DNA from 3 places in the Streptomyces sp. NPDC002057 genome. Region 2 is predicted to be linked to each of the others. Evidence: riboswitches for the same ligand, from Rfam matches in the RefSeq annotation. Region 2 holds a riboswitch; each other region holds the start of a gene.
What was found. Region 2 has a riboswitch for cyclic di-AMP ahead of ABT129_RS23005 (M23 family metallopeptidase). Riboswitches for the same ligand answer to the same signal wherever they lie in the genome.

Region 1 (3,262 bases), on a different contig from region 2:
GTTCTACCGGGACTTCTCACAGACCGCCGACGCCGAGGTCGTCGCCTGTCTGGACCGGAACCGGGCCGCGCACGACCCGGTCGTCCAGGACTCGGACGTACGGATCCCCACGGCCGCCGGAGTGACGCTCGCCGGGCGGCTCGCCGTGCCCGAGGGAGCCCTCGGCATCGTCCTGTTCGCCCACGGCAGCGGCAGCGGCCGGCACAGTCCCCGCAACCGGGCGGTCGCGGCGGCGCTCAACCGGGCGGGACTCGGCACCCTCCTGTTCGACCTGCTCACCGAGGCGGAGGCGGTCGACCGGGCGCATGTCTTCGACACCCCGCTGCTCGCCGGCCGGCTCACCGACGCGACGGAGTGGCTGGCCGGGCGCCCGGAGAGCGAGGGCCTTCCGCTGGGATACTTCGGGGCGAGTACGGGAGCCGCCGCCGCGCTGTGGGCGGCGGGCGATCCCGCGTCCCCGGTGACCGCCGTCGTCTCACGCGGCGGCCGGCCGGACCTCGCGGCCGACCGTCTGGCCCGGGTCCGGGCTCCCACGCTCCTGGTGGTGGGAGGCCGGGACACGCCGGTCCTGGACCTCAACCGGCGGGCCGGCTCCCTGCTGCGCTGCGAGAGCCGGCTGGCCGTCGTCGACGGCGCCACGCACCTCTTCGAGGAGCCGGGCGCCCTGGAGGAGGTGGCGAAACTCGCCACCTCCTGGTTCAGCGGGCACTTCCGGGGTCAGTAGGCCCCGTTGACCTGGTCCATCGAGCCGTACTTGTCGGCCGCGTAGTTGCAGGCGGCGGTGATGTTGGCGACCGGGTCGAACGGGTCCATCGACGTGCCGGGCACGTGATAGGCCCGGAAGGTCGGGTCGATCACCTGGAGGAGGCCCTTCGACGGGGTACCGGCCACCGCGTTGGAGTCCCACAGGTTGATGGCCTGCGGGTTGCCCGAGGACTCACGCATGATGTTGCGGTGGATCCCTTCGTAGGAACCGGGGATGCCGTGCTGGGCCATGACGGCGAGCGACTCGCGGATCCAGCCGTCGAGGTTGTTCGCGTACTGGGTGACGGCGACCGGGGCGGCCTGGACGGCACCGGCGGCGGAGGCCCCCGCGCCGGTGGCGGCGGGCGCGGCGGCCCGGCGCTCGGAGCGGCTGGCCCGTTCGGTCGTGGAGGCCTTCTTCGCCTGGGCGGGAGCCGCCTTCGCGGAATCCTTACGAAGCGTCAGTTCAAGACCCGGGTGAATGAGTGACGGATTGTCACCCACCGCGCTCATGTTGGCCCGGTAAAGGCCCTTCCAGCCGCCCTGAATTCCCTTCTTCTTGGCGATCAGGGAAAGCGAGTCGCCGCTCACGACGGTGTAGGTGCGGGCGGCGGCCGGGGCGGCGGGAGCCTTGGCGGCGACCGGGGCCGCGGCAGGAGCGGCGGGGGCGGCGACGGCCCGGGCGGTGAATTCCGGGGCGCCGGAGACGGGGGCGGCGCCGGCCGCCGCGGGGGCGATCAGCGGGAGGGCAAGGGCGACTCCACCTGTGCCGACCAGCGCGAGTCCATGGGAGACGGCGCGGCGTCGGGGGCGGCGGTGCTTACCGTGAGCAGGCATGACGGGATTCCTCTCCGGCGCCTGCGGGGTGAGCTGTCGGGTTCGGACGGGAGATGTCCGGCCGCGCGCACGCGGCTGCACCCCGAGCCGTCCCGGATTCCGGGCCGGCGTATTCGTGGGTCCCCCGCTCCTGCCGTCGGGTGAAAAGGGAGGTATTTCGAGCGGTGGCAGGATTCGGCGATCCGCTCGAATGGAGGTGACCGTAGGCCAGTAATGCGACAGAGAACAAGAGGACCGGAGTCCCGGGCCCGGGAATTGGATCACCGAATTCGATGAATTCAAGATCGAACGCGCCGAAGGCTCCTCGAACTTCCTTGTCCGGCCCGGCCTGCGCGGAGTTCTGCCCCGAGGGCCGTGCCGGGAAAGTGAGTCGCGTCACCAGCGCCCTTATGTCCGAATAGGGCTTTTGGCTACGTAAATTCGGTAGTGGGCGGTAAAGGCCGTATCGAAGAGGTGGACACTCGACCCTAAAAGTCGCAAAACCGACATTCGTCGTGAAAGATGAGGTGACCCCGACCGAGGAGCTGCCCGGATGTCCCCCTCCGCCGCCCTGCTCACCCCCGACGGACTCGACCGCGAGGCCGCCGAGCTCTACGAGAGCGCCGCCTGGCAGCGTGCCGTCACGGACTTGACCACCGCTCCGCCGCCCCTGACTCCGTCGCGGCCCGCGACCGTACTGCCGCCCGCGCCCCCGCCCGACGAGAGCTGGCGGGCTCTGCTCACCGTGCCGGTGGACCGCCTCGTCGCGGACGCGCTCGACGCGCTGCCGCCGGCCCCGCCCTCCGAGCACCGCCTCCCCGGCCGGATCGGGGCCGTCCTGCCCGACCGGCTGCACGCCTGGCGCCGTATCGGCCGTCCGGATCTGCGCCCTTCGGTCCACCTCGGCTACGCGCGCCTCGTCCTGACGGAGTGGGGCTGGCAGAACGCCCCGTACAAGCTGCGCGACGCGCGGGGGGCCCGGTGCGTCTGCGGCGCGCTGCTCGCCGCGCACCGGCTCGGCCACGGCAGCGCCACGACCATGAACGAGGCGGCCGCCTGGATCATGGCCGAGCTCCGGTCGCGGGGCTGGAGCGAGCTGATCGGGCCCTGGAACCGGGCCCCGGGCCGTACGGCCGCGGACGCGGTCGCCCTGCTCGACGCCACGATCCACCGCGCGGCGCACGCGGGCCGCTGACGGCCGTGCCGATGAGCCGGGCGGCCCGGAAGCCGCCCCCGGCTCATCGGCGCGGGACGCCCGCCCGGCGTGCCTCAGCCGGTGACGCTCGCGGCGCCGGTCTCGATGTGGCCGGTGTACCGGCGCGACCAGGTCCCGTCGATGTCGACGACGATCGTGAAGTCGTACCAGCCGTTGTGGAGGGCCACCGCGTTGAAGAAGTCCTCCCGCGTGGAGTTCGCCGGCACCGTGTACGTCCACGGGCCGTCCGTGCGATAGGCGTTCGAGCGGATCGTGAAGGTCACCGGTCCCGCCGAGGTGTTGCTCATCCGGAACCAGAGCGCCGTCCGGCCCGAGCCCGCCTCGGGGGCGAACCGGGCCGCCACCTCGACGGCTCTGCCCGCCTTGGACGCGTCCCCGAGGAAGCGGCGCAGGAAGCGGTTGGGGCCCATCATCGAGATGTCGTACTTCCCCGATCCCGACCCCGTGCCGATGTTGAAGTAGTCGGTCGCCGTGGCGCCCGGGTCG
Region 2 (3,262 bases):
CCGCCGGCGGCGCTGTAGGCGTCGAGGACGGCGAAGGACTGCGCCTCGTCGGCGGTCCAGCCGAAGACGTTGCCGCCCAGGGCGACGGGGAAGACGTGCAGGTCGGAGCTGCCCAGCGGGCGGAGTGAGGTCATGGGTCGGTCAACCGTCCGCACCGCCGGGCCTATTCCGGGAGGGTCCGCGTCAGACGCTGAGGCCCTTGGAGCGGAGCCACTGCGCCGGGTCGATGCCGTCGCCGCCGGCCGTGTGCACCTCCATGTGGAGGTGGGCGCCGGTGACGTTGCCGGTGGCGCCGACGCGGCCGATGGTCTCGCCGGTGCCCACGGTCTGGCCGACGCCGACCGTCATGGAGGAGAGGTGGCAGTACCAGACCTCGGTGCCGTCGGAGAGCTCCAGGACGATCCGGTAGCCGTAGGAGCCGGACCAGCCGGCGGACTTGACCGTGGCGCCGTGGACCGCCTTGAGGGGGGTGCCGGTGGGCGCGGCGAAGTCGAGGCCGGTGTGGTGGCCGGAGGACCACATGGAGCCGGACTGCATGTAGGTGGCGGAGAGGGTGTACGAGGAGAGGGGCATCGAGTAGCTCGCGGCGAGCTTGGCGAGGCGCTCGGCCTCGGCCTTCGCCTTGGCTTCCGCCTCCGCCTTGGCCTTGGCTTCCGCCTCGGCCTTCGCCTTCGCCTCGGCGGCCGCCTTCTCCGCCGCGTCGGCCTTGGCGGCGGCCTCCGCGGCCGCCTTCTCGGCGGCGGCCTTCTCCGCCGCCGCCTTGTCGGCGGCGTCGGCGGAGGCCTGCTGCTGCTCGGCCTGCTGGAGGATGCGGGCGCGCAGGGCCTCGCCCGCGTCGCCGGCGCCGGACGGCGCGTTCGTGGCCTGACCGGCCTGGTCGGTCAGGGACGCCTGGACGGTCTGCCCGCCCTGTGCGTCCCGCTCCTCGTCGAGCGTGGTGTACGTGGCGACGGTGAGCGGGTTGGGGTTGGCGCGGGCCGCGCTGACCGTCTCGTGGGTCTCCTCGGGGAGGAGGTCGCCGACGCCGGGGAGGTCGTGGGCGTCCGGCAGGCCGAGGTCGGGCAGCGATATCGCCACCGGCGGCCGCTCCTGCGCGGTGGCGAGGCCGCCCGCGCCGACGGCCGCGATGACACCGACGCCGAGGACGGTGGAGGAGCGGGCGAAGTTGGAGCGCTGCTTGACGACCCGGTGCCGGCCGCCGGAGCGGCTCTGGGCGCGGAGGGAATCCTCGGTGGGGTTCCACTCGGTGTCCGGAGCGGCGGGACCCGCACCACCACCGAAGGCATCGAAGGGGGCTTCGGGTGCGGGAGTGTTGGACGCCACGAAGGCGCGCTCCTTTCCTTCCTTCTCGCCTACCGGGTTAGCTGACGGGTTCGGAGCAGGAAGGTCTCCTACGGGCGCGTCGCACAGGTGCGAAGGGCCCGATTCACCCCAAGTAGTGGTTCCCCGGTTCCTTTTCAGGATTCGGCGCGTGCGCACGGTGCCGCCTCTTGCGACGGCTGGGACGACCGCGCTGCGTTATCGAACGTTAATAGACAGGGGGTCCCGATTCCAAGCCGTTCCTCTTGATCATTCATGGGATTGGGCGGGAATGGCCCGAGTTGACCCCCCTTCAGTAAGGGGCGGCCAAACCTTCGCGATCTGACGTTTCGTCAATTGTTATCGCAGCGACACCTCTCGACTACGACCGGTGACCGGGCCCGCCCGGCGGCACCACCGGCATCGTCCGGCGCCGCTCCGGCTGCCCCGTCGCCGGCCGGCTCACCGCGAGCAGCGCCATGTCGTCCGTCGACCGTCCGCCCGTGTGGAGCCGTACGTCGTCCACGAGCGCGTCGAGCAGCTCCTCGGGCCCCGGGAAGATCCGGCCGGCGAGGCGCGCCCCCGGGTCGTAGAAGACGCCCTCCGGGTTCCGCGCCTCGGAGAGGCCGTCGGTGTAGAGGAGCAGCGTCGCGCCCGGCGGGTACGGTCGCGCCTCGGCCCGGTCCGGCCACGCCGCCAGATCGCCCATGCCGAGCGGCAGCGCGAAGTCGCCCGGCTCCAGCGTGTCCAGGCGCCCGTCCGCGTACAGCATCAGCGGGGGCGGATGCCCGCGGTTGACGACCCGTACGGAACCCCCGGAGGTGCCGCCGTCGCCGCGCGGGATCTCGGCCAGGACGGCCGTGGTGAACCCCTCGAAGGCGTCCAGCCCGTCCCTGCGGGTGCCCTCCCGGGCCAGCGCCCGTTCGAGCCGCTGCGCCACGCCCTCCAGGGTCCGTTCCTGCTCGGCGGCCTCCCGGAACGCCCCGATGACGACGGCGACGGCCTCGACCGCGTCCATGCCCTTGCCCCGGACGTCCCCGAGCACGAGCCGCACCCCGTGCGGGGTGTCCTGGACCGCGAAGAGGTCGCCGCCGATGAACGCGTCCGCCTGCGCCGCCTCGTAACGGGCCGCGCACTGCAGCCCGCCGATCCGCTCGGCGGGCGTCGGCAGCACCGCCTTCTGCGCGGTCTCCGCGATGACCCGCGCGGAGGCGAGCCGCTCGCCGCTGCGGCGCACGACCCGGTTGATGAGGAGCGCGAGCGCGGAGACGGTGAGCACGGTCAGGGCCTCGGTGAGGGCCGGGACCTCGTAGACGGTGTCGTTGTAGACGTGCAGCCCGACGGAGGCGAGGACGGCCGCGATCCCGGTGAGGAGCGTCGTGAGGGTGGAGAAGAACGGCGCCGCGATCAGCGGGGCGGCGGAGAAGAGCGGCGCCGCGCTGTACTGCGGCGGGGTCAGGACGTCGAAGACGACACCGCCCACGATGATCAGCGGTGGCAGTGCCCGGATGAACCTGCGGGCAACCCCGTAGGGGCGGCGGCCCTCGCCCCTCCGCCCGCCGCCGATCCCTCCCAAGGGGTGCCCCACCTGTGCTCTCCTGCCCCGTCCGTCCCGGCGGCGGCCCGTACCGCGCGCCCTCCCAGGGTCGCCGCCCCCGGTGGGGGCGGCGACTTCCACGGGGCCGACTGGCGTACCGGCCGGGCGGCTCACCCCGCCGGGGCCCGGGGCGGCAGGGGGCGGCTCACCCCTTCCGGGGCTCGGGGCAGCCGCGCGTCCCCTCCTCCGCCAGCCGGCCGCCCCTCGCGAGCAGGGCCATCGCCGCCGCGCACACCAGGCCGACCGCGCACAGCGCGAGCCACGGCACCGCCGACCACCCGGTCACGTCGAGCAGCGCGCCCGTCCCCAGGTTCCCGAGGGTGATGCCGATCCCGCACACCGTGTTGTAGAGCCCGTAGTGGGTGG
Region 3 (3,262 bases), on a different contig from region 2:
GTCTTCCTCGGCACCCCGGTCGACGAGACGTCGGCCAACGACGTCATCGCCCAACTCCTCTACCTGGACCACGCGGCACCGGACCAGGACATCGCGCTCTACCTCAACTCCCCCGGCGGCTCCGTCGACGCGATGACCGCGATCTACGACACGATGCGCTCGCTCCACTGCGACGTGGGGACCACCTGCCTGGGCCAGGCCGCGTCCACCGCCGCCGTCCTGCTCGCCGCCGGCACCCCCGGCAAGCGCATGATGCTGCCCGGCGCCCGCGTCACCCTCCAGCAGCCGTCCATGGACGAGCCGCTCCGGGGACAGCCCAGCGACCTCGACCTCCGGGCGCGCGAACTGCTCCGGCTCCGCTCGCTGGTGGCCCGGCTGCTCGCCGAGGACACGGGCCGGGACCGGGACCGGATCGACGCCGACCTCGACCGCCTCACGGTCCTGGACGCGCCGGCGGCCCGCGCGTACGGCCTGGTGGACCATGTGATCGCCGGCCGCGGCACGGCCGCCGACGGCCCGGCGCGGTGAGCGTGCCGTGGTCCCCGAGCTGCCGCCGCTGCCCGCCCTGACCCGGGCCGAGGGTGAACTCGTCGACGCCTACCTCGAAGTGGTCGACCTCCTTGGGAAGATCAATCCATCCAGGGGTGCGCATACCTATGGCGCCCTGCGCGCGGCCCAGGCCCTGGTGGGGCGTGCCGAGGCACTGCGCGAGGCCCTGACGCTCATGCATGAGCGGGGCGAGAGCGAGGTGCACGCGGACACGCTCGCGCGCGCCCTGCGGGTGCTCGACGGCGAGCGCAGAAGTGGCCGCGTCACCGTCCCGCGAGCCCGGGCGAGTTGACATTCCGGCGCGTCGTGTCCAGGTCCGGACGGCCGACGCGCACCGCAGAATCGCTCCCCCGTTCGGCGTAGTCGACGAGTCGACATATGTGCGGGGTGAGTTGCGCAACAGGTGTACACATCTAGCGGAATCGGGCGTTCCATCGCTGGTGCGGGGCTCGTCGGCCAAACCTCCGAAGATCACAAAGGCTGTCTGTCCACCTGAATGGATCAGTCGTGAGGAGCCTCACATATCGCCGTTTCAGCTCGGATTTCGACCCTGGTGTGGGTCAAGATCCCTGTCGACGACAAGCCCCCGCCACCGCGGCGGGGCGGTCCGGGCGGACGCCGAGTCCTGCCGCTGTCCCGGACGTCTGGTCGACAGGAGTGGATCGGCAGGAGTGGAGGACCCGATTTTTACGGGACGAACGCGCTGTTTCGGCGGCGGGTCCGTTCCTTGGGGTGAAGCCGCGTCAGCGGCCGGGCATCTTCGCCAGCCCGAACCCGACAGGTCATCCTTCGCAGGCGGCTGACGAAGGGTTGCGCATGACTGCGCAGATGCATGTCCCGTCCCTGCTGTCCCGGGCCGGAGCCGTCTCGGCTCTCACCCTCGCCGCCGTCGGCGGCACGCTGTTCGCACCCGGTGCGGCATCGGAGGCCCAGGCAGCGACCACACACGCGAACAAGGCACTGAGCGTCGCCGCGGCAAAGAAGGGAGCTCCGTACCGGTACGGGAGCACCGGACCCTCCAGGTTCGACTGCTCCGGTCTGACGCTCTACGCGTACAAGAAGGCGGGCAAGTCGCTGCCCCGCACCGCGCAGCAGCAGTACAACAAGACCCGGCACATCTCCGCCTCCAGCAGGCAGAAGGGGGACCTGGTCTTCTTCCACTCCGGTGGAAGCGTCTACCACGTGGGCATCTACGCCGGCAGCGGGAAGATCTGGCACTCGCCCAAGAGGGGATCCTGGGTGAAGCTCGACAAGATCTGGTCGTCGAAGGTCTACTACGGCCGCGTCCGCTGATCAGGCGGTAGCGGTCCGTTCGTGAGGGGTGCGGTGGCACCGCCGCACCCCCTCACGCGTCCCCCGGCTAACAGCTGGGGACCGGGGCCGCGCACCACGGGACCGTGATCCAGACCGTCTTGCCGCCGTCCTCGGTCGGCGTGACGGAGAGGCGGCCACCGGCCTCCGCCGCCAGGACACGGATGATGACCATGCCCCGGCCGTTGTCCTGCTGGACCGCCGCCGGAAGGCGTCGCGGCCTGCGGGGGTGGCTGTCGGTGACGCCGATGTGGAGCCGCTCCTCGCGCTCCAGACGGACCTCGACCGTGAACGTGGGCGACTGGCCGAGGGTGTGGAGCACGGCATTGGTGGCCAGTTCGGAGACCACCAGGCGGATCGAGTCCGCGAGGTCCGCGGCGTCGTCGAGGCCCCAGCCGGCCAGGACCTCCGCGACGAACCGCCGGGCCGTGGGGACCGAGGCGGGGTCGCTCGGCAGCGTGACGGATGCTTCCTGGTGATCTGCCATGGCGACGCTGTCCCTTTCCCGCCGGGGCGGCTGCCCCGGATTGCGCTTCGCGTCAGAGTGCCACCGATCGTGCCGCGCCGGGCGGCGTTCCACCAAGATATGTCCCTATCTGTCGCTCGAAGCGGTGAACTCTGCTGCCCGGGAACGCTCTTGGGCCGCACGGGACGATCGAGGGAGCGGGCGGGCCCGCGGGGCGTGCGCGCAGGGGTGGCCGTGCGGGCGGCCGCACAGGGGGCCGCGCGGGCGGACGTGCGGGGCGGTCAGTGACCGCCCCGTTCCCGTCATCCCCGCCGGGCGGCGGGCGCGGTGCGCAGGATCGTCTCCACCGCGTGCTCGATCTGCGCGTCCGTCAGGTCGGCACGCGCCGTCAGACGCAGCCGCGAGATGCCGTCGGGGACGGACGGCGGCCGGAAGCAGCCGACCACCAGACCCTGCTCCCTGCAGTCCGCCGCCCAGCGCAGGGCCGCCTCCGGGGAGGGGGCGCGCACCGAGACGACGGCCGCGTCGGGGCGGGCGGCGGTGAGGCCCGCCTCCGTGAGCAGCCGGTGGAGCGTGGTCGCGACGGTCCGGGCCCGCCCGGCGAGGCCCGGCTCGGCCACGAGCAGGCGCAGGCTCGCGAGCGCGCCGCCCGCGGCGGCCGGCGCGAGGCCGGTGTCGAAGATGAAGGTGCGGGCCGCGTTCACCAGGTGCTCGATCACCCGGGCGGGGCCGAGGACGGCGCCGCCCTGGCTGCCCAGGGACTTGGAGAGGGTCAGGGTGGCGACGACGTCCTCGTCGCCCGCGAGCCCGGCCTCGTGGAGGGCGCCCCGGCCCCCGTCGCCGAGGACGCCGAGGCCGTGGGCGTCGTCGACGACGAGTCCGGCGCCGTGCGCGCGGCAGGCGGCGGCGAGCTCGGGCAGCGGGGCCTTGTCGCCG

Region 1: it holds a riboswitch for cyclic di-AMP, as region 2 does, so the genes downstream of both, ABT129_RS32590 (LysM peptidoglycan-binding domain-containing protein) here and ABT129_RS23005 (M23 family metallopeptidase) in region 2, are expected to answer to the same signal.
Region 3: it holds a riboswitch for cyclic di-AMP, as region 2 does, so the genes downstream of both, ABT129_RS07815 (C40 family peptidase) here and ABT129_RS23005 (M23 family metallopeptidase) in region 2, are expected to answer to the same signal.

Annotation. Positions count from the first base shown of each region.
Region 1 covers NZ_JBEOXR010000060.1:17,019-20,280, forward strand. The annotation lists gene ABT129_RS32585 (phosphoribosyltransferase family protein) at 1-724, shown strand, start outside; gene ABT129_RS32590 (LysM peptidoglycan-binding domain-containing protein) at 718-1,581, opposite strand; cyclic di-AMP (ydaO/yuaA leader) riboswitch at 1,587-1,768, opposite strand; gene ABT129_RS32595 (DUF6197 family protein) at 2,114-2,755, shown strand; gene ABT129_RS32600 (phosphocholine-specific phospholipase C) at 2,830-3,262, opposite strand, start outside.
Region 2 covers NZ_JBEOXR010000030.1:80,562-83,823, reverse strand. The annotation lists gene ABT129_RS23010 (aldo/keto reductase) at 1-134, opposite strand, end outside; gene ABT129_RS23005 (M23 family metallopeptidase) at 184-1,323, opposite strand; cyclic di-AMP (ydaO/yuaA leader) riboswitch at 1,335-1,480, opposite strand; gene ABT129_RS23000 (PP2C family protein-serine/threonine phosphatase) at 1,682-2,887, opposite strand; gene ABT129_RS22995 (MFS transporter) at 3,042-3,262, opposite strand, start outside.
Region 3 covers NZ_JBEOXR010000006.1:156,549-159,810, forward strand. The annotation lists gene ABT129_RS07805 (ClpP family protease) at 1-528, shown strand, start outside; gene ABT129_RS07810 (hypothetical protein) at 536-841, shown strand; cyclic di-AMP (ydaO/yuaA leader) riboswitch at 1,232-1,362, shown strand; gene ABT129_RS07815 (C40 family peptidase) at 1,366-1,842, shown strand; gene ABT129_RS07820 (ATP-binding protein) at 1,910-2,347, opposite strand; gene ABT129_RS07825 (8-amino-7-oxononanoate synthase) at 2,629-3,262, opposite strand, start outside.